DNA from 4 places in the Arthrobacter sp. TmT3-37 genome. Region 1 is predicted to be linked to each of the others. Evidence: riboswitches for the same ligand, from Rfam matches in the RefSeq annotation. Region 1 holds a riboswitch; each other region holds the start of a gene.
What was found. A riboswitch is a leader RNA that binds a small molecule or an ion and turns the genes downstream of it on or off. The one in region 1 is predicted to bind S-adenosylmethionine.
Positions count from the first base shown of each region.

Region 2: another riboswitch for S-adenosylmethionine. It lies ahead of ACX80U_RS03560 (ABC transporter substrate-binding protein); the one in region 1 lies ahead of sfnG (dimethylsulfone monooxygenase SfnG).
Region 3: another riboswitch for S-adenosylmethionine. It lies ahead of ACX80U_RS10275 (ABC transporter substrate-binding protein); the one in region 1 lies ahead of sfnG (dimethylsulfone monooxygenase SfnG).
Region 4: another riboswitch for S-adenosylmethionine. It lies ahead of ACX80U_RS03505 (LLM class flavin-dependent oxidoreductase); the one in region 1 lies ahead of sfnG (dimethylsulfone monooxygenase SfnG).

Region 1 is NZ_JBTNDU010000011.1:52,637-60,520, reverse strand. Features, by position in the region: gene ACX80U_RS13615 (hypothetical protein) at 1-204, opposite strand, end outside; gene ACX80U_RS13610 (glycoside hydrolase family 6 protein) at 268-1,527, opposite strand; SAM riboswitch class I at 1,758-1,862, shown strand; gene sfnG (dimethylsulfone monooxygenase SfnG) at 1,856-3,028, shown strand; gene ACX80U_RS13600 (O-acetylhomoserine aminocarboxypropyltransferase/cysteine synthase family protein) at 3,028-4,407, shown strand; gene ACX80U_RS13595 (CoA-binding protein) at 4,404-4,907, shown strand; gene ACX80U_RS13590 (hypothetical protein) at 4,940-6,241, opposite strand; gene ACX80U_RS13585 (RNA polymerase sigma factor) at 6,238-6,792, opposite strand; gene mmsB (multiple monosaccharide ABC transporter permease) at 6,995-7,884, opposite strand, start outside.
Region 2 is NZ_JBTNDU010000002.1:152,769-160,652, forward strand. Features, by position in the region: gene ACX80U_RS03545 (dipeptide ABC transporter ATP-binding protein) at 1-249, opposite strand, end outside; gene ACX80U_RS03550 (ABC transporter permease) at 252-1,151, opposite strand; gene ACX80U_RS03555 (ABC transporter permease subunit) at 1,148-2,149, opposite strand; gene ACX80U_RS03560 (ABC transporter substrate-binding protein) at 2,146-3,795, opposite strand; SAM riboswitch class I at 3,901-3,999, opposite strand; gene ACX80U_RS03565 (helix-turn-helix domain-containing protein) at 4,047-4,352, opposite strand; gene ACX80U_RS03570 (APC family permease) at 4,349-5,875, opposite strand; gene ACX80U_RS03575 (APC family permease) at 6,068-7,528, shown strand; gene ACX80U_RS03580 (primary-amine oxidase) at 7,618-7,884, shown strand, end outside.
Region 3 is NZ_JBTNDU010000006.1:132,141-140,024, reverse strand. Features, by position in the region: gene ACX80U_RS10295 (LLM class flavin-dependent oxidoreductase) at 1-139, opposite strand, end outside; gene ACX80U_RS10290 (dipeptide ABC transporter ATP-binding protein) at 136-1,875, opposite strand; gene ACX80U_RS10285 (ABC transporter permease) at 1,872-2,804, opposite strand; gene ACX80U_RS10280 (ABC transporter permease) at 2,801-3,733, opposite strand; gene ACX80U_RS10275 (ABC transporter substrate-binding protein) at 3,734-5,395, opposite strand; SAM riboswitch class IV at 5,535-5,663, opposite strand; gene ACX80U_RS10270 (VOC family protein) at 5,813-6,238, opposite strand; gene ACX80U_RS10265 (DUF427 domain-containing protein) at 6,435-7,316, opposite strand; gene ACX80U_RS10260 (pyridoxamine 5'-phosphate oxidase family protein) at 7,442-7,843, opposite strand.
Region 4 is NZ_JBTNDU010000002.1:137,939-145,822, forward strand. Features, by position in the region: gene ACX80U_RS03480 (alpha/beta fold hydrolase) at 1-297, opposite strand, end outside; gene ACX80U_RS03485 (TetR/AcrR family transcriptional regulator) at 394-972, shown strand; gene ACX80U_RS03490 (GNAT family N-acetyltransferase) at 1,023-1,316, opposite strand; gene ACX80U_RS03495 (SpoIIAA family protein) at 1,613-1,990, opposite strand; gene ACX80U_RS03500 (SDR family NAD(P)-dependent oxidoreductase) at 2,118-2,876, shown strand; SAM riboswitch class IV at 3,091-3,204, shown strand; gene ACX80U_RS03505 (LLM class flavin-dependent oxidoreductase) at 3,239-4,627, shown strand; gene ACX80U_RS03510 (SDR family oxidoreductase) at 4,821-5,474, shown strand; gene ACX80U_RS03515 (HNH endonuclease) at 5,627-7,624, opposite strand.

The DNA of each region.
Region 1 (7,884 bases):
CCCGGCGGCGAGCGTGCCACCCGCGCTGAACGCGAGCAGGACGATCTGCTGCAGGTAGAACCAGCGGCTCTCGACCGCACTTGCGCCGCCCGCGCCCAGCGCGATGCTGGTGGCCAGGGTGACGGTCAGCACGAGACCCACCCAGGAGAGCGTGCTCCAGAGCATCCGTTCCCGCAGGCGGCCCGCAGATTTCCAGCTGTCCATCCCCTCAGCGTAGGCGTCCGGAGAGCGTGCGCGGCCCACGGACCGCGCACGCTCTCCGGTCCGCTACGGCCGCACGGGTGCGCTGGCGTTCGCGATCAGGTCCAGCGCCTGCTCGGGGAACCAGGCACCGGCCGCAGGATCCACGCGGCCCCACTCCGGGTCCATGCCCCCGTTGTCCGTCAGGCCGCGACTGCACTCCCCGTCGGACTCTCCCGGGACCTTGATCCAGAGGAAGGCGTCGGCGAGTTCGTTGCCCGTGTCGGAGGTCGGGAGGTAGCCGAGTCCGCGGCCCGGAGGATTGCACCAGACCTGGGGATCCGGGTAGGCGACCGACGGGACCCAGGGGCCCCGTCCGTTGCGGCTCGTGTCGATCACGAAGTGTGCGAGCTCGTCCGACGACGGTGCGTTCGGAGCACCGGCGACGTGCTGCGCGTACCACGCGTCCGTCAGCCCCCAGGTGGAGAAATCGGCCGGCGAGGCCGGGTAGTACTGGCTGGCGCAGGATCCGTAGGCCCCGGGGTCGATCTCGGTGGCGTAGTGGATGCACTGCGACACCCAGCTGCCGAACTTCAGCTGCCGCTCGGTGAGCTCGTAGTTGGAGACGTTGAGGAAGAAGCCGTCGGCCTTCTGTACGCCGGCCTTCACGAGCCGGCTCGAGATCTCGCCCGTACCGAGCCAGGCGCTGTGGGTGCCGTCGAGGTAGACCTTGGTGTCGGGCAGTGCCTGGAGGCGGTCCACCGCGTAGTTGAGCATCTCGAAGCGTTCCGCTGCAGCGCTCGCGGCGTCCGCCTCTGCCGGCTGGCACCACTCGAGGGCGCCGTCGAGCCCGCGGTACCAGGGGATGATGCCGAGGCCGTCCGGTTCGAGGATCACCATCGCCGCCCTGTCCTGGATCCCGGCGGCGAGCGCGTCGATCCAGGCCTTGTAGCCGGCGACGTCGGTCGCGCCGCCGGCGGAGTACTGCGAGCAGTCGCGGAAGGGCAGGTTGTAGGCCGCCAGTACGGGGACCTGTCCCTTGCCCGCGGCGCGGTGCGTCGTGTTGCGCACCTGCTGGGTGACGGCCTTCGGATCGCTCCCGGTGACCCAGACGGCCTGCGGCGTCGAGACCAGGGCACCGAGGCTGTCGGCGGTGGCACGATCACCCGAGGCTCGCAGGTCGGCGATCTGCCGGTGGGCCTCGTGGTAGTGGCTCTTCTCCGGGATGTAGAACCCGGTGGCCGTCGTTCCGTCCGGGCGGTCCGGCCCACTCTTCTGGCCCTGGGCTGCGGCGGGCAATGCGGAGAATGCAGTGGACGCGAGGACCCCGGCCAGGGCCAGGGTCATGGCGCACGTTCTGGAAATGCTGAGCATCATTGCTCCTCATGTCGATGGGTATCGGGCGGAGTAGCCCGAGCGGGAGACGCCGCCTATCCCCATGGAAGCGCTCCCACGGCCAGTCTTCGGTGGATGCCGGAACTTTGTCAAGGTACTCAGCACACTGATCGCTGCGGTGGGCTTCTCCATGCGGAGACACATTGTTTGGAGCTGCGGCGTCTCTGGTGTCACACTCGTCGTGACCATCCCGAGCGGCTGAGAGATCTGGCTCACTGACGCCGCAGCAACCCTGGCCTCCGCGTCCCCGCGGCGACATTAGGGTGCTACTGCCAGACCGATGGAGGAAACCATGAGCGTCGCCGACCTTTCCACCCCTCTGAAATTCGCCTACTGGGTCCCCAACGTCAGCGGTGGCCTGGTCGTCTCGACCATCGAGCAGCGGACCAGCTGGGACTTCGACTACAACAAGAAGCTCGCGCGCATCGCCGAGGACGCCGGGTTCGAATACGCACTGTCGCAGACCCGCTACGCCGCGTCCTACGGTGCCGACAAGCAGCACGAGGCGACGAGCTTCTCCCTCGCCCTGCTGGCCGCGACCGAGAAGCTGAAGGTCATCGCCGCCGTCCACCCGGGCATGTGGCACCCCGGGGTGCTCGCGAAGTACATCATCACCGCCGACCACATCTCGAACGGCCGCGCAGCCGTCAACATCGTCTCCGGCTGGCTGAAGGACGAGTTCATCAACTTCGGCCTCGACTGGCTCGAGCACGACGAGCGCTACGTCCGCACCGAGGAGTTCATCCGCGTGCTGCGCGGACTGTGGACGGAGGAGGGCTACAGCCAGGACGGCAAGTACTACACCATCAAGGACTTCACGCTGAGCCCGGCCCCGGTCGCCGTGCCGGGCCGCCCCCACCCCGAGATCTTCTTCGGCGGGAACTCGACGGCGGCCCAGGCCACGGCCGGCCGCGTGGCGGACTGGTACTTCTCGAACGGGAAGGACCTCGAAGGCTTCAAGGACAACATCGCCGGCGTCCGGGCCTCCGCCGAGCAGGCCGGCCGCCGTCCCCGCTTCGGGTTGAACGGCTTCGTGATCGCCCGCGACTCCGAGAAGGAGGCCCGCGACACGCTCCGCGAGATCGTCGAGAAGGCCCACCGCCCCGCCGTCGAGGGATTCCGCGACGCCGTCCAGGAAGCCGGACCGTCCACGAAGGACGGCAAGGGCATGTGGGCCGACTCGACGTTCGAGGACCTCGTGCAGTACAACGACGGCTTCAAGACCCAGCTCATCGGCACGCCCGAGCAGATCGCCGAGCGCATCGTGGAGTACAAGAAGATCGGCGTGAACCTCCTGCTCACCTGCTACCTCCACTTCCAGGAGGAAGTGGCGGCGTTCGGCACGGACATCCTCCCGATCGTGCGTGAACTCGAGGCCGACGCCGCCCGTGCGGCGGGAGTGGAATTCGATCCGGACGGCACACTCGCCGTCCCCAGCAAGGCAGGTGTCTGATGGCAGAACGTTCCTTCGGTTTCCGTACGCGCGCACTCCACGCCGGCGGCACTCCCGATGCCACCCACGGCGCGCGCGCCGTCCCGATCTACCAGACGACGTCCTTCGTCTTCAAGGACACCAACGACGCCGCCAACCTGTTCGCGCTGCAGAAGTACGGCAACATCTACTCGCGCATCGGCAATCCCACGGTCGCGGCGTTCGAGGAGCGCATCGCCTCCCTCGAGGGCGGCATCGGGGCGGTGGCGACGGCGTCGGGCATGAGCGCCGAGTTCATCACCTTCGCCGCGCTCTGCCAGGCGGGCGACCACGTCGTGGCCGCATCGCAGCTGTACGGCGGGACGGTCACCCAACTCGACGTCACGCTGCGCCGCTTCGGCATCGAGACCACCTTCGTCCCCGGGACCGACCCCGCGGACTACGCGGCCGCCATCCGAGAGAACACCAAGGCCGTCTACGCCGAGGTCATCGCGAATCCCTCGGGTGAGATCGCCGACCTCGCAGGCCTGGCGAAGGTGGCCCACGACGCCGGGATCCCCTTCATCGTCGACTCGACGCTCAGCACGCCCTACCTCGTGCGGCCCATCGAGCACGGAGCGGACATCGTGATCCACTCGGCCACCAAGTTCATCGGCGGGCACGGCACCACCCTGGGCGGCGTCATCGTGGAGAGCGGCCGGTTCGACTGGGGCAACGGCAAGTTCCCCATGATGACCGAGCCGGTCCCCTCCTACGGCAACATCGAGTGGTGGGCGAACTTCGGCGAGTACGGCTTCCTGACGAAGCTCCGCACGGAGCAGTTGCGCGACATCGGGCCGTCGCTGTCGCCGTCGTCGGCGTTCCAGCTCCTGCAGGGCGTGGAGACCCTCGCGCAGCGGCTCGACGAACACCTCGAGAACGCGCAGGCCGTCGCGGAATGGCTGCAGGCCGATCCGCGCGTCGAGTACGTCAACTACGCCGGTCTTCCCACCCATGTCCACCACGAGCGTGCGAAGACGTACCTGCCGCAGGGCCCCGGCTCCGTGTTCAGCTTCGGCATCAAGGGCGGCCGCAAGGCGGGCCAGAAGTTCATCGAGTCGCTGCAGCTCGCCTCGCACCTCGCGAACGTGGGCGACGCGCGCACCCTCGTGATCCATCCGGGCTCGACGACCCACCAGCAGCTCTCCGCCGGGCAGCTGGTGGCGGCGGGCGTCCCCGAGGACCTCGTGCGCATCTCGGTGGGCCTGGAGGACCTCGACGACATCCTGTGGGACCTGGACCAGGCCCTCGACATCGCCGTGGATTCCTCCGACGCGGAGTTCGACGAGCTCCCGCAGGAATCCGCCGGGGAGAACGACGACGACCCGTCGGCAACGCGGGCAGTAGGAGTGGGAGCATGAGCGGCACGGACACACCGGCACGGACCTGGGAGGGACCATCGGCCCCTGAGCGCCTCAGTCTGCTGAGGAATGCGCGGTCGGTGGCGATCGTCGGCGCATCGGACAAGCCCTCCCGGGCCTCCTACTTCGTGGCGACCTACCTGCAGTCCTCCTCGCCGTACCGCCTGTACTTCGTGAACCCGGTGGCCAAGGAGATTCTCGGGCAGCCCGCCTACGCGTCGCTCGCGGACCTCCCGGAGGTGCCCGACGTCGTCGACGTGTTCCGCAAGCACGACGACCTGCCCTCCGTGCTGCAGGAGACGCTCGCCGTCGGAGCGAAGACCCTGTGGCTGCAGCTGGGCTCGTGGCACGAGGACGTGGCCCGGGAGGCGCAGGGCGCCGGCCTGAACGTCGTGATGGACCGCTGCATCAAGATCGAGCACGCACGCTTCCACGGCGGGCTCAACCTGGCGGGCTTCAACACCGGCGTCATCTCCTCGAAGCGGCAGATCACCTCGTAGGGCGCCGCCCCCCTCCCGGGCCTCGATCCCGGTCAGCGGGAACCGTTGGACATCGCCTCTGATCGGGATCCGACCTCGGGACCGGCCGCCTCAGGCACCGCGACCTCGGCACCGGAGCTGTCCGGCGCTGCAGCGTCCGCCGGCCCGACCGGGTCCACCGGCAGCACGTCCTCAGGAGCCGGTCCGACCGGGAGGTCCTCCGGCAGGACGTCCTCCGGAGCCGGTCCGACCGGGAGGTCCTCCGGGACCGGATCGGCGGGGAGCTCCCCCATCTCAGGGCCGACCGGGAGCCCCGGTACCGGGTCGTCGGGATCGAGGAGTGCATCGGCCGGGAACAGGGCGGACCGATCGGGGTCCAGGGTGATCGGCGCGTCGAGGAGGAACGCCGTGTCGGCAGGACCGGCCGGTGCGCGGAGCCACGACCTGCGGTGGCCGGCAGGAGCCGGGGTGTCACCGCTGATCGTCTCCGGAGCCGTGACCGTGGTCTCCTTCGTCAGGCTCCTGTCCTGCCCCTGACCCGGTGTGACCCGGCCCGGTGCCAGACCGGGTTTCTCCCGGACCGGCCGGAGCGGGGTCGTGCGCTGACCGGGCGTGGTCCTGCCCGGTGCTGCATGGCCGGGCTTCTCCGGATCGGGTCGGCCGGTCGTGCCGGGTACCGTTCCGGTCGCGGGCCGCGTCACCGGGGCCGCGGGCTGCCGCGGACCGTCCGGCCTCCGGGTCGCAGAGTCCGCAGGACGTACCGTGGCGGCCGGTGGCCGGGCCGCCGGTACGACGGCCGGCGCCGGTGAAGCAGCGGCGGCGTCATCCACCTCGGGCGACGCAGGAGCGGGAGCCGGCATGAGGGCACCACCGGCGTCCGCAGGGGCGGACACCGCCGGGGCGGAGGCGGACGGTGCCGGGGCGTGAGCGGGAGCGGGAGCGGGCACCGCCGGGCCGACGGTGGGACCATGCCCCGCGTCGGCGAGCGGTTCAGGAGCGGGTTCGGCCCGGTCGACGTCGTTGCGGACGGTGAAGCGGGTGATCGAGACGACGGCGTCGTCGAACCCCTCCCGGAGGTGGAGCGTCCCCGCCGCCACACCGGACATGCCCGCGCCCATGGAGACGGCGAGCGCCCCGCCGAGGAACGTGATGCGGCGCTTGTTCCGGCGCCCCTGCGGCGCCCTGCCGCCGTCGGCCATCAGCCGGGCGAGTTCCGCGGACGCATCGGGTGCGGGCCCGGCGCCGAGGTCGCCGATCTCCCGGACGGCGCGGACGAGTGCCGGTTCCGCGGGAATGCCGGCCTCGTCGAGGAGTCGCTGCACGGGGTCCGGCGGCGGGGTGTCACGTCCAGTCATGGCGTTTCCGATTCCTCAGGTCGAACGATTTCCTTCAGCTTGAGCAGTCCCCGCCGTTGCAGCTGCTTCACCGATCCTGCGGACCTGCCCAGGATCTCCGCGACCTGTTCGATCGGCAGCTCCGCGACGATGCGCAGCAGGAGGACGTCGCGCTGCTCGGCGTTGAGCTGGTCCAGCATGCCCCGTGCACCTCCCACACCGAGGTTCCCCAGCGCCACCCTCTCGGCGGAGTCGGTGAGCCGGGTGTCGCCGTCGGCCTCGTAGCCCACGAGCACCGGCGCCCTCGTCCGCTTCCTCACCTCGTCCACGTACCGGGCATGTGCCACGGAGTAGGCGAAGGTGCGGAGCCCCTGGAGTCCACCGGAGACGGAGTCCAGCTTCGAGAAGACCGTGAGGAACACCTCCTGCGTGAGGGCCTCCGGGTCGTCCGAGCCGCGCCCCGCGAAGTACCCCAGCACTCCCGGGCTCAATGATCGGTAGATGCTGGAGAAGGCCGCCGGATCGCCTGCTCGAGCGCGGAGGAGCGCATCATCTGGCAGGGGTGTGGCCACGGACTGTTCCTTGTTCGAGCGGGACGGCGACACCATCGTAACCATCGCCCTCCGCCCGTGGACGCCGGCCCTCCCGGGCCTGCGGCAAAGAAAAGGCCGCACCGAGACCTGTTGGGGGAAAGGTCTCGGTGCGGCGCTTACACAGGGGTAATCGATGGGCGGGGCCGGAAAGTTACGCCCCCTCCGATTTTTCTTCGCCGGCCTACTTCAGGGCGTTGGAGGCCCGGCGCTTGTTGAAGACGTCGAAGCCGACGGCGAGCAGGAGCACCATGCCCTTGATGAACTGCTGGACATCGATGCCGACGCCGAGCAGGGACATGCCGTTGTTGAGCACGCCCATGATGAGGCCGCCCGTGATGGCTCCGATGACCGTTCCGACGCCACCGGTCACGGCCGCGCCGCCGATGAACGCCGCGGCGATCGCGTCGAGCTCGAAGAGATTTCCCGCTCCCGGACCGGCGGAGTTGAGGCGACCGGTGAAGATGAGCCCTGCCAGGGCCGCGAGCACGCCCATGTTGACGAAGAGCATGAAGTCGATGCGCTTCGTGTTGATGCCGGAGAGCTGTGCTGCCTGGAGGTTGCCTCCGACGGCGTAGATGTGGCGCCCGAAGACGCTGTTGCCCATCACGGCGCTGTAGCCCACGATCAGGATGCCGAGGACCACGAGCACGATCGGCGTGCCGCTGCGCGAGCTCGCGAGAAGGTAGGTGAGGCCGAGGATGATCACGACGATGAAGGCGAGCTTGGTGAAGAACCAGGCCGCCGGCTCGTCCTCGAGCTTCAGGCGTGCGCGGGTGGCGCGTCCGCGGAGCTGGGTGATGGTGAGGAGGGCGACGGCCACCAGGCCGAGGACCACCGTGGTCCAGTCCAGGAGGTTGGTCTCCGCCGGGAACAGCCCGGGGAAGAGGAAGCCGCCGCCGAGCTGGCGGTACTCCTCGGGGAAGCCGGTGATGCGCTGGTTCTCGAGCACGATCTGGGTGAGTCCACGGAACACGAGCATGCCGGCGAGTGTGACGATGAACGCGGGGATGCCCACGTAGGCCACCCAGAAGCCCTGCCAGGCCCCTACCAGTCCGCCGATAATCAGTGAGG
Region 2 (7,884 bases), on a different contig from region 1:
GCCGAGGACGTCGAGGCGGCCGGCGGACACTCGGGCGTTGGAGGCGTTGAGGCCCACGAGCGTGCGGGCCGTGACGGTCTTGCCGGAGCCGGATTCACCCACCAGGGCGAGCGCCTTGCCGGGTGCGAGGGCCAGCGAGACGTCGCGGACGACGTCGACGACGCCGCGCGGGGTGCTGAAGGAGACGTTGAGGTTGTCGATGGCGAGCAGGGGCTGCTGCACGGGGTTGGTTCCGGTGGTGTTCGTCATGGTCAGACCTCTGCTTCGAGTCGGCGCTGCAGGTGGTGGCCCACCACGGTGGTGGTCAGTGCGGCGAGGGTGATGAAGATGCCGGGGAAGGCCGCGATCCACCAGGCGACCTGGAGGTAGTTGCGTCCGTCGGCGAGCATGGCGCCCCACTCGGCGGCGGGCGGCTGGGCGCCGAGGCCGAGGAAACTCAGCGACGAGGCCCAGACGATGGCCTGGCCGATCCCGAGCGTCACGAGGACGAAGAGGGGCCGTGCGACGTTGGGGACGATCGTGTGCCAGAGGATGTGCGACGTCGAGCGGCCGAGCGCGAGGGCTGTTTCCACATACGGGGCCGCGACCACCTGCAGGGTCTGGGTGCGGAGCATCCTTGCATAACCAGGGGCCGAACCGACCCCGACGGCGATGGCGGCGGTGACGACGCCGGTGCCGGACACCGCGATGACGATCAGGGCGAGGAGCAGGCCCGGGAAGGCGAACAGGATCTCCACGAAACGGCAGATCGCCGAGTCCAGCCACCTGCCGGATACACCGGCGGTGATGCCGAGGGCGCCGCCGAGGATCAGCCCGATGGCGGTGGCGGCGAGGCCGAGCAGCAGGGACTGGCCCGTGCCGGCGATCACGCGGGAGAAGACATCACGGCCGTTCTGGTCCGTGCCGAACAGATGGAGGCCATCGGGTGACTGGAAGGCGTTGGCGGGGTCGATCTCGAAGGGGTCCTGCCGCAGGAAGACCGACGGCGCGATGGCAGCGAGCACCAGGAAGGCGAGGAGCGCGGCGGCGATCCAGACGCCGATGGGCGTGTTGCGGACGAGGCGTCCGGCACGGGAGGGAGCAGGGGCCGGTGACGAGGGAGCTGCGCTGCCGCCCTCCGCCGTCGTGGTGGGGTCGAGGGTGAGGCTCATGCTGCGGATCCCTTCGGGTTCGTGCGGGGGTCGACCACGCGGTAGAGGACGTCCACCACGAGGTTCACGAGGATGTAGACCGCGGCGATGAGAAACACCACGGCGAGGGTGATGGGCAGGTCGCGGTTCACGATGGCGTCGACGAGGGACCGGCCGAGGCCGGGTCGGGCGAAGATGATCTCGGCGACGACGGCCGAGCTGACGAGCGAGCCGACGGCCCAGGCGGAGAGCGTCAGGCCGGGGAGGATCGCGTGGCGCAGGGCGTGGGTGATCCGGACGGCGGTGTCGCTGAGGCCGCGGGCACGGGCGCTCAGGACGAAGGGCTGGGCGAGGGCGTCCTCGAAGGAGGACCGCGTGACCTGGGCGATGAACCCGGCGAGCGGGACCGCCAGGGAGAGTGCCGGCAGGACGAGCGACCGGAAGCCGTCGTTGCCCGCGACCGGGAACCAGCCGAGGGTCACCGCGAAGACCACGGCCAGCATGATGCCCACCCAGAACTGGGGGAGGGAGGCGAAGAACACCTCGACAGCACGCCCGGCGCCGTCGAGCACACGCCCGCGGCCCACCGTCAGGAGGGTGAACGCCAGGGCGATCACCCAGGCGAACACGAGGGCGAGCCCGGCCAGCTGCAGCGTGGGCAGGATCTGTGGGCCGATGATCTCCAGGACGGGGACCTTGAAGATGTAGGACACCCCGAAGTCGCCGGTGAGGAGGTTGCCGAGGTAGGAGAGGTACTGGACGAGGACGGGCTGGTCGAGCCCGTACTCTGCCCGCACGGCGGCGACGGTCTCGGGTGACGGCGAGGATCCCGCCCCGCCGAGGATCGCGGTGATCGGGTCACCGGGCGTGAGGCGGAGGACGAAGAACGTGAGGGTCACGGCCGCCCAGAGGACGAAGAGGCTGCCGGCCGCACGCTTCGCGATGACCTTGCCGGCGGTACCGGCCGTCGCCGTCGTGCGGGGTGCTGCGCTGAGGGAATCGAGGGAAGAGGTGCTCATTCTGAATCCACCGCCGTGACGTCGTAGAGGTAGGGGAGGGACAGGCTCGGTTCGAGGGTGAGGTTGCCGTAGCGGTCGCTCCGCAGGGCCACCTGGCTGGCCTGGTTGTAGAGCGGCAGCTGCAGGGCGTTGTCGCTCACGATCTGCTGCGCCTCGTAGTAGAGGCGCTCACGCTCGGCGGGATCGTCCGTGGCCAGGGCGTCGTTGAGGATGCCGTCGAGCTCGGGGTTGCGGAAGCCCGAGCCGTTCGGGACGAAGCCCGCCGATTCGGTGTACTCCGAGGAGAAGACGATCCGCAGCACGTCCGCGGTGTTGGTGTTCCAGTAGTCGGCGCGAAGGTCGTACGCGAAGTTGTTGCCGAGCTCGCTGACGGTCGCGCCGTCGCCGTTCTCGATCAGCACCTCGAAGCCGGCCTTCTTCGCCGTCGCCTGGATCTGCGTGACGAGCGCCTGGTGCGCGGTGGGCCACGCGCCGGGCGTGTAGGGGAAGTGCACGGTCAGGCGCTCGCCGTCCTTCACGCGGTAGCCCTCGTCGTCGCGCTCGGTCCAGCCCGCCTCATCGAGCAGGCGGGCCGCCTCGTCGGGATCCGGGTCGTAAACGTGCTCGAAGTCGGGGGAGTAGAAGCCCGTGGTGGAACTCAAGGGGCCGCCGGCCCGGGTGACGGTGCCGAAGTACACGCTGTTGATGCCCGCATCGACGTAGGCGCTGTGCAGGAAGGCCTTGCGCACGTCCACGTCGTCGAACGGTGCCCGGGTGGTGTTGAGGATCAGGTTGGTCGGGTTGCCGGGCCGGTCCTGCAGGATCAGTTCGACGTTCGGGTCCGCCTCGGCCTCGCCGAAGTGCACCGACGGCATGAGGTCGAGGGCGTCCACCTGGCCCGCCCGCAGGAGGCCGTAGCGGGTGGAGTCCTCGGGGACGATGCGCCACTCGATCTTCTCGATGTGCGCCGGCCCCTCGTGCTGCGCATACGGCGGAGCGGAGTTGTAGTCCTCGTTGCGCACCAGGCTGACCTTGGACTGCGGAACGTAGTCGACGATCTTGTACGGCCCGGTACCCACGGGGGCGTTGCAGTTCTCGGCCTGCGGCCGTTTGAGCGCCTCGGGCGATTCGATGCCGAGGAACGGCTGGGCGAGCACCTCGAGGAACGCGGCGTAGGGGCGGTTGAGGGTGACGACGGCGGTGGTCTCGTCCACGACCTCGGTGCCCACGTAGGGCTTGAGGTAGCCGCCGGCCGTGCCGGACTGCGTGTCGGGGTCGATCATGTGGTCGAGGTTGGCCTTAACCGCCTCCGCGGTGAGCTTCGTCCCGTCGGTGAACCAGACGTCGTCGCGCACCGTGAAGGTGTAGCTGAGGCCGTCGTCGGACACGGACCAGTCCGTGGCGAGCCACGGGTGGATGGCCCCTTCGCTGTCCTGGGACACGAGGGAGTCGAGGTAGTTCGCCGCGATGGACGCCTGCGGCATGTCCCCGTTGACGTGGGGGTCGAGGCAGGAGATGTCCTTGCCGGTGGCGAAGACGAAGGTGTCGTCCTCGCTCGCGGCTGCTGATCCTCCGCAGCCGCTCGTGGTGAGCACCAGGCCCGCCGCGACGGCGAGCAGGGCGAGGGTGCGGGGTGGACGGGGAGTGCTGGGGCTTGCTGTTCTCACGCGTGGCTCCTGAATCATCGCCCGATGGAGGGTGATACAGGTCAGCCAGTAGTCGCCCCGGGCGTGCCGGAGCACGGAAGGGCAGACCAACGAAAGCGTGTAGCTTCTCCATCGGTCCTGGCAGTAGCACCGTTCCCCGTTGCTACACGGGGAGGGTTGCTGCGGCGTCGTCGATCCAGGTCTCTCGGCCGCTCGGGATGGTTATGGCTACAGCTAAGCGCACCGGAGGGCGGGGGCGCCAGTGGTGCCCGTCATATTCGGTCACGCGGCGATCCGGGACGGCTTCCCCCGACGCCCGACAGCTGCACCAGGAGTTCTACCTTGCGGCCGAGCGCGAAGCCGCTGAGGTCCGGCAGCCGCACCAGGTACTCGTCCTCGACCAGCAGGTTCAGGAGCCGGTAGGTGGTGGCCTTCGGCAGCCCGAGGTTGCGGCTCACCTCCAGCCCCGTGACCCCGGGTCCGCACCGCGCAACCTCCTCGAGCACCGCGAGGGCGCTCCGCACCGCTTTGGGCTGGCGGGCCCGCAGGCCGACGTCGTCGGGCCGGTCCGTGGTCATGGGGCATCGCCCGCGGCAGTGTTCCGACCACCTCCGAGCACGGCGTCCTGCGTGGGCACGTCGTAGAGCCCGAGAACGGGGTCCGCCGACCGGTGACGGCGGTGCCACAGGAACCAGAGCAGCGCGGTGGCCAGCAGGATGCAGAAGATCCAGCCGCTCGCGCTACGGCCCGCACCCGCGAGGGTGATCCGATAGGCGACGAGTGCACCCGCGAGGGCCACCGAGGTGAGCCCGGCCGCGAGCGCCGGCCGGAGGGTCAGCTCGCCGATGCGCCGCAGGAAGACCGGCGCTGCACAGCACGCCAGCAGATAAGCGGTGACGTAGGCGGTGGCTGCGGTGCCGAGGAGCTTGTTCATCGCCTCGCCCGTTCCGAGGCCGAGCAGGATCAGCATCGCCGGAACGACCGTCACCACGGGCATGGCAGCCAGGACGGCGTGGACGGGCGTCCGGAACCGGAGGTGGGCGTGCCCGAGCCAGGCGGGCAGGACATCCTCCCGGCCCATGGTCAGCAGCACCCGGGCCAGTGCGGTGGCGCACGCGAGCGTGCACGCGAAGAAGGACAGCGCGGCGCCGGCGTCGAGCAGGGGGATCAGCCACGGGAGGCCTGCAGCCCGCATCGCGGGACCGAAGACCTGCGACCCGTCGTCGTCCAGCGGGAGCACGGATTGCAGCAGGACCCGTTGGGCCAGGGCTGCCACGACGTACAGCACACCCCCGCCGGCGGCACTCCAGAGCAGCACTCGGGGAATGGTCCGCAGCGGCCTGCGCGTCTCGGCACCCAGGACGGTGGCGCTCTCGAAGCCCACGAAGGCCATCAGGGCCAGGACGGCGCCCGTCGCCAGGCCGCTGAAGCCCGGGTCCGGCACGGCGGCCCGGACGTCGACGTCGGGCAGGGCCTCGCGTGGGACCGCGAGGAACACGAGGACGATCGGCACCACGAGGACCACGAGCGCCGCTCCTTCGGCCATGAGCATGGCGAGGGAGGACAGGCGGAGACCCCGGATGAGCAGCCACGTGCAGGTCCCGCCGACCGCGAGGATGACGCCGGCCATCACCGGATCGGCGAACTGCGGCCGGCCGAACGACGCGATGAGGTCCGAGGCGTGCAGTGCGAAGCCGATCAGCGCGAACATCGCGATGCAGGCGTAACCGATGATCAGCGAGCAGCCCGTCGCGAGGGCTACCAGGGGTCGCCACGTGCCCGTGCTGCCCAGGGCCTGGGCCACGTAGCTGTACAGCGAGCCGGCAGCTCCCATGCGCCGCGCGTACTGGCCGAGCGTGTAGCCGATCAGCAGGACCAGGACCGTCGCGCAGAGGATCGACGTAACCGCGTGGCGGCCTGCGGCGGCGGTGACCATCGCGGGCATGGTCACGGCCGCGGCAACCGGTGCCATCGCTGAGACCGATTGCGCGAGGGCGTCCACGGGGCCGAGGCTCCGCCGGGCCAGGCCGTGGAGCGGAGAGATGTCCGCCAGCCCGGTCACGCGAGGAGGGCTGGCGACGGCGTCCTGCAGTGGCTTCATGATCTGCCTTTCCCCCGCGAACAGTAGGTGCGCCGTGTTGCCCTGATGTTTCACGACGCCTGTATGACGCAGCAGGCCCGACGACGTCGCAGGTGGGGCTCCGGGCACGCCGCACGGGAGTCTCATTTGGAACGACGGCAGCTTTTACCGGGCGATGATCGGGCGGAAACGGTCCGTTGGAAGCATCGCTGCATGGCTATCTCCCCCACAGGCACGGCGTCCGCATCCGCCGTCGGCTCCCAGCGCCTCACCGGCACCCTGGGCGCCGGATCCATCGTGTTCATGGTCGTCGCGGCGGCATCGCCGCTGACCGTCATCGGCGGCGCCGCGCCGCTCGGAATCCTGCTGGGCAACGGGCCGGGGTATCCCAGCATGTACGCCGTCGCAGGGCTCATCCTCCTCCTGTTCTCCGTGGGCCTGAGCGCGATGAGCCGGGTGGTACCGAGGCCCGGGGCGTTCTTCACCTACGTGGGCTACGGGCTCGGCAGGAAGCAGGGTCTGGGAGCGGCGTTCCTCGCCCTCCTCACCTACACGACCATCCAGGTCGCGGTGTACGGCTACCTCGGCTTCAGCCTGAACCTCGCACTGACCAACCTCGGACTGCCGGAGCTGCCGTGGTGGCTCTACGCGCTCGCCATGATCGCGTTCGTCGGCGTCCTCGGCTACCGGCACATCGAACTGAGCTCGAAGGTGCTCGGTGTCCTGCTGGTCGCCGAGATCGGCATCGTCCTGGTGCTCGCAGCGGTCGTCGTGGCCACCGGCGGCGCGGAGGGCCTCTCCGCGGCTCCCTTCACGCCGGTCAACATCTTCTCGGGCGCACCGGGCGTGGGCCTCATGATGGCGATCGCCGGATTCATCGGCTTCGAGGCCACCGCGATCTTCCGCGACGAGGCCAAGGACCCCGAGAAGACCATCCCGCGCGCCACCTATGCCGCCGTCCTCCTCATCGGCCTGTTCTACACGTTCGGTGGCTGGGCCCTGGTCATGGCCTGGGGTCCGTCCCAGGTGGTGCAGGCCGCAGCGGAGGATCCGGGAGCGATGATCGTGGTCACCGCCGCCAACTACCTCGGCAGCGCGGGCGCCATCGCCATCAACGTGCTGCTCCTGACGAGCCTGTTCGCCTGCGTGCTGTCCTTCCACAACGTCATCACCCGCTACCAGCACTCGATGGCCGCCGCCGGCACCATGCCCCAGCTCCTGGCCGACGTGCACCCCCGTCACCTCTCGCCCCACAAGTCGTCGCTCGCGCAGACGATCACCGCCACCGTCCTCATCGTGGCGTTCGCCCTGCTGCGCATGGATCCCGTGCTGCAGGTCTTCACCTGGCTCTCGGGCATCGCCACCCTCGCGATCGTGGTGCTCATGGCCCAGACATGCCTGGCGGTCGTGGCCTACTTCGGCCGCCACTCCGAGCTCACCGGGGGTCCCTGGCGGACACGGATCGCACCGGTCCTGGCCCTGGTTGGCCTCCTCGCCGCAGGCGCCGTGATCGTCGCGTACTTCCCGATGCTCGTGGGCGGCGGTTGGGGCCTGAGCCTGGCCCTGATGGCCACCATCCCGCTCACCATGGCGGCCGGCCTGCTGCGCGGCCGCTACCTCGAACGCCAGGACGGCGCCGCCTACGCACGCATCACGGACGCCATCGCCGGCTAGGACCGGATGACGGCGCGACCCGCCACGCCCACGGCGCAGCCCGCACACCCACCGACCCTCCTGTTATCCCACCGTTAGGACCCGAAGACATGACAGTTGTAGATGACACCACCGCACCGGCTCCCGTCGCGACGGACGCCCTCGGGCGCGTCGACGTCCTGGCCGGACTCGACGGCGCCGAGATCACGAGGGTCCAGGCCCTCGTCCACGCGGCGGGCGGTACCGACGCGGACACCCGCTTCGTCTACGTGGGACTCGTCGAACCCGCGAAGTCCGAGGTGCTCGCCTACGAGGACGGCGCCGGACCCCTGCCCGAGCGCATCGCCCGCGTGATGCTGCTGAACCTGGGCAGCGGA
Region 3 (7,884 bases), on a different contig from region 1:
CGAGGAGTTTGGCGGTCTCCACCCAGAAGTCGAGGTCGTTGAAGCGGTGCCTGTTGTTCTCGGGGTGGACCCAGAGTCCGTGGGAGATATGGCCCACGCAATTCATCTCGAACAGGTTGAAGGCGATCTGGCGTGTCATGGGTGGACCTGGTCCTTCCGGAATGCGGGGAGCTGGGGGATGGCGTTGATGAGCTGTCGCGTGTAATCGTGCTGCGGGGCATCGAAGACGTCGTCGACGGGGCCGTGGTCGAGGATGGCGCCGTCCTTGAGGACGAGGACCTTGCTGCTGACGTGCTGGATGACGCCGAGGTCGTGGGAGATGAAGAGGTAACTCAGGGAGAAACGGTCCTGCAGGTCCGTCAGGAGGTCGAGGATGCGGGCCTGGACGGTGACGTCGAGGGCGGACACCGGCTCGTCGCAGATGATGACCTCGGGATCGGCCGCGAGGGCACGGGCGATGGCGACGCGCTGCCGCTGGCCCCCCGAGAGGTCCAGTGGGCGGCTGCGTGCCCTGTCCGCGGGAAGGCCGACGAGGTCCAGGAGTTCGAGGACCCGCGCCGCGAGGGCGCCCCGGGGAGTGCCGGCGGCGGCAGCTGCCTGCCCCACGACCTGCCGGACCGTCTTGCGCGGGTCGAACGACTGCAGCGGATCCTGGTAGATCATCTGGACGGACCGTCGCGCCGTGAGGTCCCGGGAGGCGCGGTGCTCCTGCCAGGTACGGCCGTGCAGTCGCACGGCACCCGTGTCGGGCGCCTCGACGCCCAGCGCAATGCGCGCCACCGTGCTCTTGCCGGAGCCCGACTCGCCCACGATGCCCAGGGTGGTCCCGGCGGGGAGGGCGAAGGACACGTCGTCGACCGCTGTCCGTCGGCGACCGTCGGGCCCGGGGTAGCTCTTGCCGATGCCCTCGACCGTCAGCAGTCCCGGCGGGGACGCGGCTGCGTCGTCCCGGCTGCCGACCTCCGTGGACGTCGTGGCCGGCGTTCCGGGTCCGGGGACGGACCGGGCAGCTCCCGTGAGTCGGGAGCCGCGCGACGTCCTCGACGGGATGGCGGCCAGCAGCCCCTGCGTGTAGGGATGCCGGGGATCCTGCAGGACGGCCTGGACGCTGCCCTCCTCCACGATGACGCCGTTGCGCATCACGGCGACGCGGTCGGCGAGGTCTGCGACGACCGCGAGGTCGTGACTGACGACGAGCATCCCGGTCCGGGCACCCTTCAGCTGTCCGAGCAGCCGCAGGACCTGGGCGGCGATCGTCGCGTCCAGCGCCGTCGTCGGCTCGTCCGCGATGAGGAACCGGGGGCCCGCCGCGATGGCGGAGGCGATCAGTGCCCGCTGGCGGAGGCCGCCCGACAACTGGTGCGGGTACTGGCTCGCGCGGACCTCGGGTTCCGGGACACCGACGGACGCCAGGAGCTCCACGACGCGTTGGCGACGCCCCGTGCGGTCGAGGGTGCTGTGCAGGCGGAGGACCTCGCCCACCTCAGCGCCCACGGTCCGCAGGGAATCGAGTGAGGACAGCGCGTCCTGCAGGATGAAGCCGGCCTCCCTGCCCCGCACGCGGCTCCACTGCCGTTCTCCCCACCCCGACGCGTCCCGGCCGTCGAAGCGCAGGCTGCGGGATCCGACGTGGGCGCCGGGTCCGGTCAGTCCCACCAGGGTCCGGGCTGTCACCGACTTGCCGGATCCGGACTCGCCGACGAGCGCCAGGCATTCACCCGGCCGGATCGCGAGGCTGACGTCCCGGACGACCTCCCGCCGGTGGACGCCACGGCCGAACGAGACCGTCAGTCCGTCGAGTTCGACGACGGGCGGCGCCGCGCCGGCAGGTCCGGCGATGCCGGCGGCGGGTGTGAGGATCGGTGTGGAGCTCATGCGAGCCTTCCTTCGGAGCGGCGCCGGAGTTCACGCCCGACGACGGTGATTGACAGGACGGTGGCGACGAGGAACGCCGCGGGGATCGTGATCATCCAGGGGGCGTTGGAGATGAAGTTGCGCCCCGCCGAGAGCATCGCACCCCACTCGGGGGCCGGGGGAGGCGTGCCGAGTCCGAGGAAGCTGAGGGACGCACCGGCACCGATGGCGGATCCCACCCCGATGGTCGCCAGGACCAGCACCGGCTTGATGACGTTCGGGACGATGTGCGTCACGAGCACCCGCCACGCGGGCAGCCCCAGCGTACGGGCCGCCTCGACATAGCCGGAGCGCCGGACGAGGTGCGTCTGCGCCCGGGTGATCCGGGCGTAGTAGGCGATGCTGCCCGCCCCGATCGCGAGGATCGCATTCTCCGTGCCGCCGCCGATGATGCCGATGACCACCAGAGCGAGCAGGATCTCCGGGATGGCGAGGGTGACGTCGAGGAAGCGCATCACCGATGCCTCGACCAGGCGCCCGTTGAGCCCGGCGAGGAGGCCGATGGCCGTCCCGCCCAGCACGCCGATCGCCGTCGCGCCGAGACCGATGTACAGCGAGGTGGCAGCACCGTGCACGATCCGGGAATAGTTGTCCGCGCCGGAGTCGTCGGTACCGAACCAGGCCGTCCCGTCCGGCGCTTCGAAGCTCCGGGAGGGATCCACCGCGTACGGATCGGCCGGGGAGAGCAGACCCGGTGCCAGGACCGCCGCCGCGAGCCACAGGAGGAAGGCCGAGGCCAGCAGGATGCCGGGCCTGATGCGTCGCGCTCGCCGGGCGCGGACCCCGCGGTGGACGGGGTGGACGGGGTGGACGGGGACCGTAGGAGAAGCCGGAGGCGTCGGCGCCAGGGGAACCGCGTCGGGGGGAGCAGTGCGCGAGGTGATGCTCATGCCGTCACCACTTTCGGGTCGATGAGCGTGTAGAGGAGGTCGATCACCAGGTTGACCACCACGTACACCGCGGCGGAGAGCAGCACGATGCCGATGATGACGGGGAGGTCCTTGTTGTAGACGGAGGCCAGTGTCAGCGAACCGATGCCCTGCCGGCTGAACAGGGTCTCGACGATCACCGATCCGCCGAGGAGCGCGGCGACGACGAATCCTGACATCGTCATCACCGGGATGGCGGCATGCCGGAGTGCGTGCCGCACACGCACCGGGAGGTCGCGCATCCCGCGGGACCTCGCCGTGAGGATGAAGGGTTGCTCCAGGACGTCCTCGAGTTCGTTGCGGAGGACCTGCGAGAGCGTCCCGAAGACGGCGAGGCCCAGCGTGAGCGCCGGCAGGACCAGTGCCGCCACGCCCTGGTTGCCGCCGATCGGGAACCAGCGCAGCGAGAACGAGAAGACGATCAGCAGGGCGAACCCGATGATGAAGGTCGGTGTCGCGGCGAGGACCACTTCGACGCCGGAGACGATCGACCGGATCCAGTTCGCCCGCTGCGCGGACAGGACGGCGACGGCGAGGGTCAGCGGGAGGGCGACGGCGACGGCGGCTGCCGCGAGCGCCGCCGTCGCGCCGATCTGCTGGCCGATGGCATCCGTGACGGGCAGCCGGAGCCGGTAGGACTGGCCCAGGTCACCCTGCAGCAGGTTGCCGAGGTAGCTGCCGTACTGCACGATGAACGGCTGGTCGAGGAGGTAGTCGCTGCGGACCTGGGCGAGGGTCTCGGCCGTGGGCCGCGCGTCCGGACCGCCGAGGATCAGCAGAGCGGTGTCGCCCGGGATCAGGTAGACCGCGAGGAAGGTCAGCGTTGCCGCGCCCCAGAGCACGCCGATGCCGACCAGCAGGCGGGTGAGGATGCGTCGGAGGATCGGCACCTACTCCGCCTTCCACGCGTAGGTCAGGACGGGCACGGGGTGGGACGTGTCGACGGCGACATCATGGACCGTCTTGGCGTACGCGAACTGGCTCGGATTCTCGTAGAGGGGCACGCCGGGCACGATCTCGAGCAGCCGGTGCTGCGCCTTCGAGTACGCTTCCTCAGCCTCGGGTCCGTCGTCGGACCCGCGGGCCGTCAGGAGCAGTTCGTCCAGGGCCGGATCGTCGACGTAGGACGAGTTCTGGCCGATCCGTTCGCCGGTGATCTCCGAGGAGTGGTACCGGATGAACAGGACGTCGGTGGTGTTGGTGTGCCACACGCCGGCCAGCGCGTCGTAGTCACCGGCGTAGCGCAATTCGCTGAGCTGCGCCTGCGGCAGCTGGATGATCTGGAGGTCGAAGCCGACCTTACGGGCCTCGCCCTGCAGTTGGACCAGCAGGGGACTCGGCGTCGAGCTCTCCACCGTCGGTACCTCGACGACCAGCCGTCGGCCGTCCTTCGTGCGGAAGCCCTCGCCGTCGCGCTCGGACCAGCCGGCGTCGTCGAGCAGCTGGTTCGCGCGCTCGGGATCGTGGGTGAGCGTCCCCTCGACGGTCGGGTCGTAGTACTTGCTCTCCTTCGAGAGGAACCCGTCGATCGGCGTGTAGGTGCCGAAGCCCAGGCTCTCGGTGACCGCAGCGGTGTCCACGGCGGCGGCGAAGGCCTGGCGGACGGCGAGGTCGTCGAACGGTGCACGGCTGAGGTTGAAGCTCAGCACGTAGGGGCTGCCGGTGCGGGGGAGGTTCTCGTAGGTGAAGTTCGGGTCGGCCTGGACAGCCGCCGCGTTCTGGGGCGCGAGGTTCTCGGTCAGGTCGTACTGCCCGGAGACGAGGGACTGGTGCCGGATCACCGGCTCGCCGACGAGGGTCACCTCGACGCCGTCGAGATATGCCTCGCCGTCACCCTCGAGCCACTCCGGCGCCCAGTCGTAGCCCTCGCGCTTGGTGTAGGTGATGCTCTGGCCCGGCTGGTAGTCCGCGACGGTGAAGGGGCCGGTCCCGATCGGCTGCTGGCACAGGGTCTCGGGAGCCTCCGCGATGGCCTTGCCCGAGTTCATCCCGAGCCAGGACTGCGTGAGGGTGTAGAGGAACGGGGTGTAGGGGTATTCGAGGTGGGCCTCGAAGGTGTACTCGTCCAGGACCGTGCCGTCCACGTAGGGGGCGATGTACGCGGCGGCGAGCGGTGACTTCGTCGCGGGGTCCCGCATGTGCTCGAAGTTCTGGCCGAGGACCTCCGCGTTCCACGGCGAGCCGTCGCTGAAGGTGACGCCCTCCTTGAGGTGGAAGGTGTAGGTCCTGCCGTCCTCCGAGATGTCCCATGATTCCGCGAGGTAGGGCGCGATGTCCCCGTTCTCGTCCAGCGTCACCACGTTGTCGTAGATCAGGCGTCCCAGGAACTGCTGCTGGGTCGCCGAGATGCCGTGGCCGTCGAGGCACCCCGGTTCGGCCGAGATCGACACGTCCAGGACCCCTCCGGACACGGGCTCACCGGCCGTCTCCGAGGTGGAGGCCGCCGGTCCGGCGCAGCCACTGACAAGGGCCACCAGGGCGATGGCCGATAACGTGGTGAGCCGGCGGACCGGCCGGTGATTCCGGGCAGGGGGAATTACGGATGCATTCATGGAGAATTCCTCTGAGGGGTCCGGTGCCGCGCACGGCGGAATTCACCGGAAAAGGGGAGAAAGGAGCAACAGGATGCGCTGGACGCGCAGGGCCTGCTAGGGGAGGGGGAGGGCGTTACAGCTCACGGGAGTGCCTTTCGGTGTGCTCTTGCCCGCGCCGGACGGGCACTCACGTGCCATGGCGAAGGCCGCTTCGTCATCCGAACCACCCAGGAACATGGGGTTGGTGTGCGGTCCAGTCGGAGCTTTCCGACCGCATCTCTTGAAGCTGAATTCAATATAGGCAGGGAGACGGGCGGTCCTGCGAATAAGAAGAAATATGACCGGGACGTGCGATACCCGCGCATTGTCCCGTCGAATACCTGGCGGACAGGGGATACGACAGCAGGGGAGCCGGTGCCGCACCTGATTCCGGCATCAGCCGATGACGACGGCCCCGTCGTCGTCGATCCGCCAGCCGGGGTTGAAGGCGATCTCCCAGACGACGTCGTTCGGATCCCGGACCAGGGCGTGGAAGATGCCCCCGAAGGAGCCGTCGCGGGGCTCCTTGAGGATGGTCCCGCCGGCGTCCGCCATCCTGGCCACCAGCCGGCGGACCTCGTCGGGGCTGCCGACATTGTGCGACAGCGTCATCCCGGACGGTCCGGGCGCCGCATCGAGCCCGACGTCCTGCGCGAACTTGTCGGATCGGAACAGCCCCAGGAGCAGACCGGGCGCCACCTGGTAGAAGATGATCTCCTCCGGGACGTCGAGCGCAGGGGACCAGCCCAATCCGCTGTAGAACGATCGCGCGGCGTCGAGGTCGCGGGTGGCGACCGTGACGAAGTGCAGTTGCTGGTCCATGGCGCGAGCATAGTCGGCACGGCCGGTGCCCTGGGCTTTTTCGGACAGGACCGGGGGGTGCGGAGACCCTTGACGCCGCGGCAGGCCTGAGACCGCGACGGTTCTCGGCGGGGAAGCCCACGTCACCCCGGGTGCTCAGGTCACCGCCGACGCGACGTGCCGGCGTCGATCACCGCCCGTGACACGACCACCGATGTCACGACCACGGGGTGAGGGCACGTTCCTGCTGCTCGCCGTCGATGACGAGATCGAGCCGCTCGTCGAGGAACGCGACGTAGTCCTGCACCTCGGCCGCGTCACTCAGGGGGTGTTCGTACTGCCACGCGATGTCATCCACCCTCTTGTCTCCCACCAGGGCGGAGTACCAGGTCGCGTAGCCCTTGTACGAGCACATGGACCGTGTCGAGCTGGGCTCGAGCGGCGCCACGACGTCCTCGACCGGAAGGTAGTACCGGGCGGGCAGGGTCGTCTCGAACAGCATCCGCGCCCGGGTGGTGTCGGCGAGGATGTGTCCGTCGAGCATAAGCTGCACGTGTCGGGAGGTGCCTCGGACGTCGATGCGGCCGTACGGGTCGTGCGGATGGCTGATGATCTCGTCGTCCTCCTCGAACCAGCTGTCGAAGTCGGCGAATGCGAGGATCACGTAGTCGTCGAGGCCGGGGTCGCGTGCGCGGAATCCGGACGCGACGGCCTCCGTTCCAGCGACGCGTATCCCGACTGGCTCGCCCGCGGTCGTGCGCACGTCGAAGGGGATACGCGGGTCCAACACGGGAATCGTCGACAGGTCGGGCAGCATGAATCCGACCGGACCGTTCTCGGGTGGCGGTGGGGTGCGGGGCGAGATCTCGGCGCGGATGTCCTGGTACGGGACGGCGTACCCGGGCACGACCCTGCGCGGCTCCCACACGAGCATCGCGTGCGTCGTGTCCACGACGGTCTGTCCGCCGAGCGTGGCGCGGACGCGCTTCGCGGTCGGCTCGTATCTCAGCTTCTGGAGCAGTTGCCCCATCACGTCCCGCATGAGCACGCCGGTCGCATCGGTGTCGTGGTTGGCCGGGGGTACGGGAGGGCTCGACATGCACTCACGGTAGACCTGCGTCGCCGCTGCGGATAGAGGCCGATGGCGGCGTCCGCAGCAGGCGCACCGGGACGAGCACGGCGGATCGGGTGAGCGTCGGACAGGCTGCCCGTACCCGACAGCGACTAGTGGGTGGTGTGCGGGCGGCGCCCGCGCACATGGGCGGGCGTCAGCGCGAAGAACAGGTCGCGCAGGCCGGACGCCCACGGCTCCTCGGCTGTTGTACCCCACAACCTGGTGAGGAGTTCAGGATCTTCGACGCGGGCCGCCGGACCGTTCACCAGGACGGTCCAACCGCTCTGCGTGGTCCTGTCCGTGGAATCGGTCTGGACTGCAGCGTGCTCAAGATGGCTGGTGGCGATGATGCCGTCGGCCCTGGTCCTGACGTACACGCGCTCATCGAGCACGAAGTAGTTGACGGGGAAGATCTCCAGCAGCCCCTCCCGGAAGAATCCCAGCCGCCCCGTCGACTGCGTGGTCACCAACGCCCAGCATTGCGACGGCGTGAGTGCGTCCGAGGCATGCATCAGGGCCGGAAGACCCTGATGTGCCCTCCATCAGTCGGACC
Region 4 (7,884 bases), on a different contig from region 1:
CGAGAAGCCGACGAGGACGGCGTCGTGCAGGTCGAGCGTCTCGAGCACGGTGTTGAGATCGGCTGCGAACGTGTCGTAGTCGTAGCCGGTGGTGGGCTTGCTCGACTTCCCGAAGCCGCGGCGGTCGTACGTGATGACGCGGTATCCGGCGGTCAGGAGGGCGGCGGTCTGCTTCTCCCACGAGCCGCCGTCGAGGGGATAGCCGTGGATCAGGACGACGGGCTGGCCCGTGCCGTGGTCCTCGTAGTAGAGCTCGATGTCCGTGGTGTTCTCGGTGCCGACCTTGATGAAGCCCATGTTCCTGGTCCTTGTCTCGAGCGGAGAGAACGTTCGTTCTCTCTCGGTGATCACATCGTATAGAACGATCGTTCTCCATTCAAGTAGAATGGCTTCATGAATATTTTCGAGGCCCGCACACGGATCGTGGCGAGCGCCGACGAGCTCTACAACGCGCGGGGGATCCAGGCCGTCGGCATGGACGAACTGCGTGCGGCGGCGGGTGTCTCGCTCAAGAAGCTCTACCAGGAGTTCCCCTCCAAGGGGAGCATCGTCATGGCCGTCCTCGAGCGCCGGCACCGGTCCTGGGCCGAAGGGCTGGACGCGAAGGTGCGGCAGGCTCCGACGCCGCGCGCCCGCCTGCTCGCGATCTTCGACTATCTCGCGCAGTGGTTCGGCGAGGACTCCTTCCGGGGCTGCGGCTTCGTGAACAGCTTCGCCGAACTCGGCGCCGTGAGTCCTGACGTCGCCGATTACGCACGGCAGCACAAGGAGTCGTTCCAGGAGTACGTGGGGAAGCTGGCCGAGGACGCGGGCGCACCGCCCTACCTCGGACCACAACTGTCGATCCTCGCCGAAGGCGCACAGACGACGGCGGCGATCGCCGGCACCGTCGACGCGGCGGTCCAGGCGCGGCAGGCGGCCGAGGTGCTGATCGATGTGGCGCTGGGCCATGAGGTCCGAGGTGCGGCCTAGTCCGGGAGAACCCGCCTGCGCACGCCGGGACGGACGGAAGCTCCGGGGGGTCAGCCGACGAGGTCCTGGTACTCGGGATGGTCGGCGATGAAGGCCGCGACGAACTCGCACCTCGGCACCACCGTGAGGTGCTGGATGCGGGCGTCGTCGAGCGCGTACCGGACCAGGGTGCTGCCCACTCCGTGGCCCTCGACGTCCTCGTCCACGACGGTGTGCGTGAAGACGATGGTGTCGCCGGAGCGTTCGTAGACGGCGACGCCCGCCGGTTCCCCGTCGAGGCTCGCCGTGTAGCGGCTCTCGTCCTCGTCGTTGCTGACCTGGATCTCGTTGTTTCCGGTACTCATGTTTGTCACTGTGGCACCCGGCCTGCAGGGCGGTCAACGCCCAGGGGTGCGTTGTGCCGCCCGGCGCAGCACGCGCGCGACACCGCTGTCCATGGCTGCCGTTCCGCGATGTGGGAAGGATGTCCTGCGACGGATCCGGACGCCGTCGTGCCGTGGATCCGGTGCGTCGTCGTGCCGTGGCGCTGCGCGCCCGTCGTGTCCTGGTCGCGTGGGGCCGGCGTGCCGTGGCGCTGCGCGCCCGTCGTGTCCTGGTCGCGTGGGGCCGGCGTGCCGTGGCGCTGCGCGCCCGACGTGTCCTAGTCGCGTGGGGCCGGCGTGAGACCCTGCCGGACGGAGCTCCCGTTGAGCAGCCAGGCCACCGCGTCCGCCTCGGAGGTGAAGAAGCGCGTGTCGGTGGGGGAGCGGTGGGAGAAGCCGGACATCACCTCGTCGACGGCGTCCTCACCCACGAGTGCCACTCTCGAGAAGCCGCGGTAGGCGGCCATGCCGACGCGTGCCTCGGGGGTGATGCCGGTGATGCCGTGCATGTGCACCAGGAGCGGCAGTGTTGCCGGGCCGTGGAACTCGGCCAGGGCGCGAGCGGCGGCGACAGCGTGAGGATGGGTGATCTCGACACCGCGCCTCCACCGCAGCCACAGGATCCCCTTGTCGAGGTGGGCGCTGAATGGGTCCATCGTGGTCCTTACCGGAGGAACAGGGGCAATGGTGTGTCAGCGTAGCAAGGTGCACCCCCGAAGTCGGCTGCGCGTCCACGGTATGGTTCTCGTTCCGGGCCCCTAGGCAGCGGGTAGCGTCTCGTTCATGACACTGAGCATTCTGGTGACGGGAGCAAGTCGCGGTATCGGTGCGGCGATCGCGCACGAGCTCGCCGGCAGGGGACATCGCGTATGCGTGCACGCCGGTCGCGATCTGCAGGCCGCCGAGGCCGTCCGGGAGGCGTTGCCGGGTACGGGACACGCCGTCGCGATCGGGGACGTCGCTGATCCCCAGGCATGCCGGCAGCTCGTCGATGCTGCCACCCGGGACCTCGGCGGAATCGATGTGCTCGTGAACAATGCGGGCATCTTCGAGGCACATCCTGTCGACACGGTGTCCTTCGAGGACTGGCAGCGAGCATGGCGCCGGACGCTCGACGTCAATCTGGTGGGGCCGGCGAACCTGGCCTGGCTGGTGGCGCGCCGGCTGCTGGACCGGCAGTCGGGGCCGAACGGCGGACGGCTCATCAGTGTCGGATCTCGAGGCGCCTACCGTGGTGAGCCCGCCACGCCGGCCTACGGTGCGAGCAAGGCGGCCCTGCACTCGATGACGCAGTCCCTCGCCGTCGCGCTCGCGCCGCACGGCATCCTCGCTGCAGCGGTGGCGCCCGGCTTCGTCGAGACGGACATGGGACGGACCGTGCTCGACGGCCCCGGGGGAGATGCCGTGCGTGCCCAGAGTCCGTTCGATCGCGTGGCGGCCGCGGAGGAGGTGGCGCAGGCCGTGGCCTGGCTCGCCACCGATGCGCCGCTGTGGGTCAGCGGCACCGTCGTGGATGCCAACGGGGCGTCCTACCTGCGCTGACATCGCGCTGCGTGGAATCGCGGGTTTCGAGCGTCGAGCCAGGGACCGCGATCCGGGACCGAGGACGGCTGTGCGAGGCCCACCCTGATGAAACGACGACGCACGGTTCCGGCGCCGGGTTCCACCGTGCGCCAGGGAAGGCATGCTGATCGTGACGCTCTGTGACAGGTGCGTCTGGACGGTGATGCAGGCGGGCCTCTACGCTCGTCAGCAGAATCAAGAGTTCCAACGCAAAACCCTGGTTTGTTGGACGGCAACCCTCTCGCTGTAGTGGGGTGCCCCAGGTGAGGATTCGGCCCGGGCTGCACCAGCCGGGCAAGTATGGCGCTTCCCCACGGCAGTGCCCCGACGTGAGGACCTCCATGCCCGCATCACCGCGCCGTATCCGCTTCAACGCCTTCGACATGAACTGCGTGGGCCACCAGTCACCCGGTCTCTGGCGCCATCCGGAGGACCAGTCGTGGCGCTACAAGGACCTGCGCTACTGGGCCGATCTGGCGAAGACGCTGGAGAAGGGCCTGTTCGACGGCATCTTCATCGCCGACGTCCTGGGCACCTACGACGTCTATGGCGGATCCAACGAAGCGACCCTGCGGCAGGGTACGCAGACCCCGGTCAACGATCCGTTCCTGCTCGTGTCCGCCATGGCACTCGTTACCGAACACCTCGGGTTCGGCGTCACCGCCGGCACCGCCTACGAGCACCCGTATCCGTTCGCGCGCAGGCTCTCCACACTGGACCACCTCACCAACGGCAGGGTCGGCTGGAACGTGGTGACCGGCTACCTGCCCTCCGCTGCGCGCAACATGGGCAACGAGGACCAGCTCGAGCACGACGAGCGCTACAACCACGCGGATGAATACCTCGAGGTCCTCTACAAGCTGCTCGAGGGATCCTGGGAGGACGACGCCGTCGTGCGTGACCGCGAAACCGGTGTCTTCACGGACCCGGCCAAGGTGCACGACATCAACCACGACGGCACCTACTTCACCGTCCCGGGCATCCACCTCAGCGAGCCCTCGCCGCAGCGCACCCCCGTCATCTTCCAGGCCGGAGCGTCCTCGCGAGGGATCGCCTTCGCGGCGGGCAACGCCGAGGCGGTCTTCGTGGGTGCACCGACCAAGGAGATCCTGAAGGACGTGGTGAAGAAGATCCGCGACGCCGTCGAGGCCGAGGGTCGCGACCGCTACTCGGTGCGGATCTACACGCTGCTCACCGTGATCACGGACGAGACGGAGGAGAAGGCCCAGGCGAAGCACGCCGAATACCAGAAGTACGTCAGCTACGAGGGAGCGCTCGTGCTCGTCTCCGGCTGGTTCGGTGTGGACCTGTCCGTCTACGGCCCCGACGAACCTCTTGGCGCCGTGAAGTCGAACGCCATCCACTCCGCTGTGGCCACCTTCCAGAAGGTGAACGACGACGGCGCACCGTGGACCGTGCGGGACATCGCCGAGTGGGCGGGAATCGGTGGACTGGGCCCGCGGATCGTGGGATCGGGCAAGCAGGTCGCCGACGAGCTCCAGGCGTGGGTGGAGGAGACCGACGTGGACGGATTCAACCTCGCATACGCGATCACACCCGGATCCTTCGAGGACGTCATCACGCATGTGGTCCCGGAGCTGCAGAAGCGCGGAGCGTATCCGACGGAATATGCCGAGGGGACGCTGCGCCAGAAGCTGTTCGGCAAGGGCGACCGGTTGCCTGAGGAGCACCGCGGCGCGAGCTTCCGCCTTCAGCCCGTCCGTCCCTGACGCACCGCGTAACCGCGCCGTCGGGGTTCGTTCTTCGACTGAGTACAAGCTGGGCCGGCATCTGCCCGGCATCTCAGGCGGCAGCCGGGAATAGGCGTGCGCTGGGGGCTGAACACCTTCGTATGGGTGGCCAGCCCCCACGACCGGGGACTAGCGTCGGAACCAAGACATCCGACGACCAGAAGGAGTTCCCATGTCACGCGTAGCCATCATCGGTGGGCACGGAAAAGTAGCGCTGCACCTCACGAAGATCCTCACGGGCCAGGGCCATCAGGTCAGTTCGATCTTCCGCACCCAGGACCATGCTTCCGACGTCGAGCAGGCGGGCGGCACGCCCGTGGTGGCCGACGTGTCCGAGCTGTCGGTGGCGCAGATGGCCGACGTCTTCCGCGGGCACGACGCCGTCGTGTGGTCTGCTGGTGCCGGTGGCAGCAGCCCCGAGGCCACGTACGCCGTGGACCGGGATGCAGCGATCCGCTCGATGGATGCAGCACAGGAAGCCTCGGTCGGACGGTACGTCATGGTGTCCTACCTCGGCGCGAGCAAGGATCACGGTGTGCCCGAGGACAACGGGTTCTTCCACTATGCGGAGGCGAAGGCTGCTGCGGACGAGCACCTGCGCAACTCCGAACTCGCCTGGACGATCCTCGGCCCCGGTGCCCTCACCACTGATCCTGGTACGGGGAAGATCGAGGTCTCGGACAAGCCACAACAGGACTCAGTGCCGCGTGAGGACGTTGCGCATGTTGCCGCAGTCGTCCTCGGCAACCTCGGCACGGTGGACAAGACCATCCAGTTCAACAGCGGCGAGACGCCGATCGCGGACGCCATCGAGGCTGCTCTCTAGGGCTGTGCCGGCACTATGCGGACGGCCCGCGGGGTAAGCGCGCCGTCCGCAGGGTATTCCTGTGCTGTTCAATACCGCTGCCCAGTACTGCTGGGTCAGTGCCGCCGTGTTGGGCCGGTGATTCAGCGCCGCGGGTCCGGGTCGGTGTGGGTTTAGCTGATTGTCTGGTCCGGTCGCTTGTCGTAAAGCATTCTTCCGGCTTGCCGGTAGGTGTTCTGTCGGGGCGTGCCCGCCCGGCCGGGGTTGCCAGGGGCGTGGAACCAGGGGATGCCGTTGCGCGGTTCGACGGTCCAGAGGCCCTGGTGGATGACGTGGTGGTGCCGGGTGCACAGCAGGACGCCGTTGTTGATATTGGTCTCTCCGCCACGGGACCACGGCGTGATGTGGTGTGCTTCGCACCAGCTGGCGGGTATGGTGCAGTCCGGGAAGGCGCAGCCCTTGTCCCGGGCGACCAGGGCCCGTCGAAGGTGGGGTGGAAAGAGCCGTTGAGCTCGTCCGATGTCGAGGACCTGGCCACTGCTCCCCAGGACGAGAGGGATGAGGTCGGCATCGCACGCCAATGTCCTGATGGTCCTGGCGCTGATTTGTTCGCTGAACACTCCATAACCGGCATGACCGATATGGCCCGCACGACCAACACGACCCGAATGACCTGCGTGACCGGCCTGACTGATCTGACCCGCATGACCTGCGTGACCGGCCTGACTTGAATCACCGGCCTGACTTGAATCACCGGCATGGCTTGAATCACCGGCATGGCTTGAATCACCGGCATGGCTTGAATCACCGGCATGGCCTGAATCACCGGCATGGCCTGGGCGATTTACGTGCTGGAGGTCGCCGATCAGGTCTTTGTAGTCGATGGTGACCATGACCTGAGCACGGTGTCCGCCGGTCGCGGGGAGTCCCGTGGTGGTGAGGGCGATCTTGCAGGCCGTGACGAGCCCATCGAGAAGTGCCTGGGCCCTCGTCGGTCCGCCGAGACGACCGTGCAAACCGGCACCAGGATCCGAGCCGTGATCCGAGCCGGAATCGGCACCAGGATCGGAGGCTGGACTGGCATTCGGGCCAGGTCTGCCTCCGGCACATGTGCCGTCCGCTGCACCGGTAGATCCGGTGACTCCTGCGTCACCGCTCTGGCCCTGGAGCACCCGCGGATTGGTGGTGGTGTTCATGACGGTGGAGAGGTGTTCGTATTGTTCGTCCGTGGCGCCGATCTCGAGCACGTGCAGTCCGTGGCGTCGGCCTTTGAGGAAGACGCCCTGGCGTGCGTGCAGTACTTTGTCCGAGGGTTCTGATCCGTCCTGGTCGAGCGTGTCCTCCCAGCGGCGTGCCAGGACGCGGAGGATGTCCTCGTCGGATTCGATGGCCTGCTGGGTGAGGTGGTGTTCCATCGCGTCGAGCTGGTGGGGTGCTGCGAACGATTCCACCCGCTGCAGTGCCTGGCAGACGATCGTGGCGGCCCCGGCGCTGACCAGGCACGCACCTGTGGCGGCGCCCACGGTCTCCCGACGGGGTGGCAGTGGCGCTCCGGTCGGGGAGATCCCGGGAAGCAGTACCTCGGCCAACCAGAGCCGGCGTCGGGCTTCGGCGCGGCTGATCCCGAGGGTCGCGCGCAGGAAGTCCGCGCAATTGCGGAACCCACCGTCCATGATCGCAGCCCACCCGGCACCCCTCGAGCCGACCGGCGCTGCACCGGAAAGCGACGCTGCACCGGAGGACGCGGTGGTGGGCAAAGCTTCACGGGCCGACTCGGCCACGGACGAAGCGTCACCCGGCGACGTCGTGTCGAAGGAGCGGGCATCCGAGGGGGGCGTATCGGCCCACGGGGGAGAGCCGGTATCCATCCGGACGGCCTGGTCCGCACGCGCCAGCAGGGACGCCGTCCCGGACGAGGGGTGGGACGAGGGGTGGGATTCGAACTCCGCGGCTGCGGCGTAGTGTTCACCTGCCAGGCGGGCGGCAAGGATCTGCAGATGGTCCACGACCCGTGAGGCGTGCTCGACGTCGATGATGACCTGCAGCGCTTCCGGCCCGGACAAGACCCGGTCGTGTAGGTCCAGGTCACGGGCCCAGTCGGTGAGCGCTGCGCAGGCCGAGTCCGCCGGACGGGGGGTCCGCGCAAAGTGCTCGATCGGGGCGATGGCCATACCCCAATTTTATCGAACGTGCGTACTATTCATGGTGGCTGGGAGCGATTGTGGAGGAATGGTCGACCCGCGTTATCCACATAGATCTTGTTGGTGCTCCGTCTCCTATGAGGAGATGCGGCACCCGACAAATCCGGCGGGGCCCGAGGAGCAATAGCCGGATTCGCGGAGCTTGGCCTCCCGTCCGAGCCCCCGCCGGAGCGAACACTCGTCGGATCCGGCGGAGCCTGAGCTCCTGTCCGGGCATTCGCCTGCCGCAC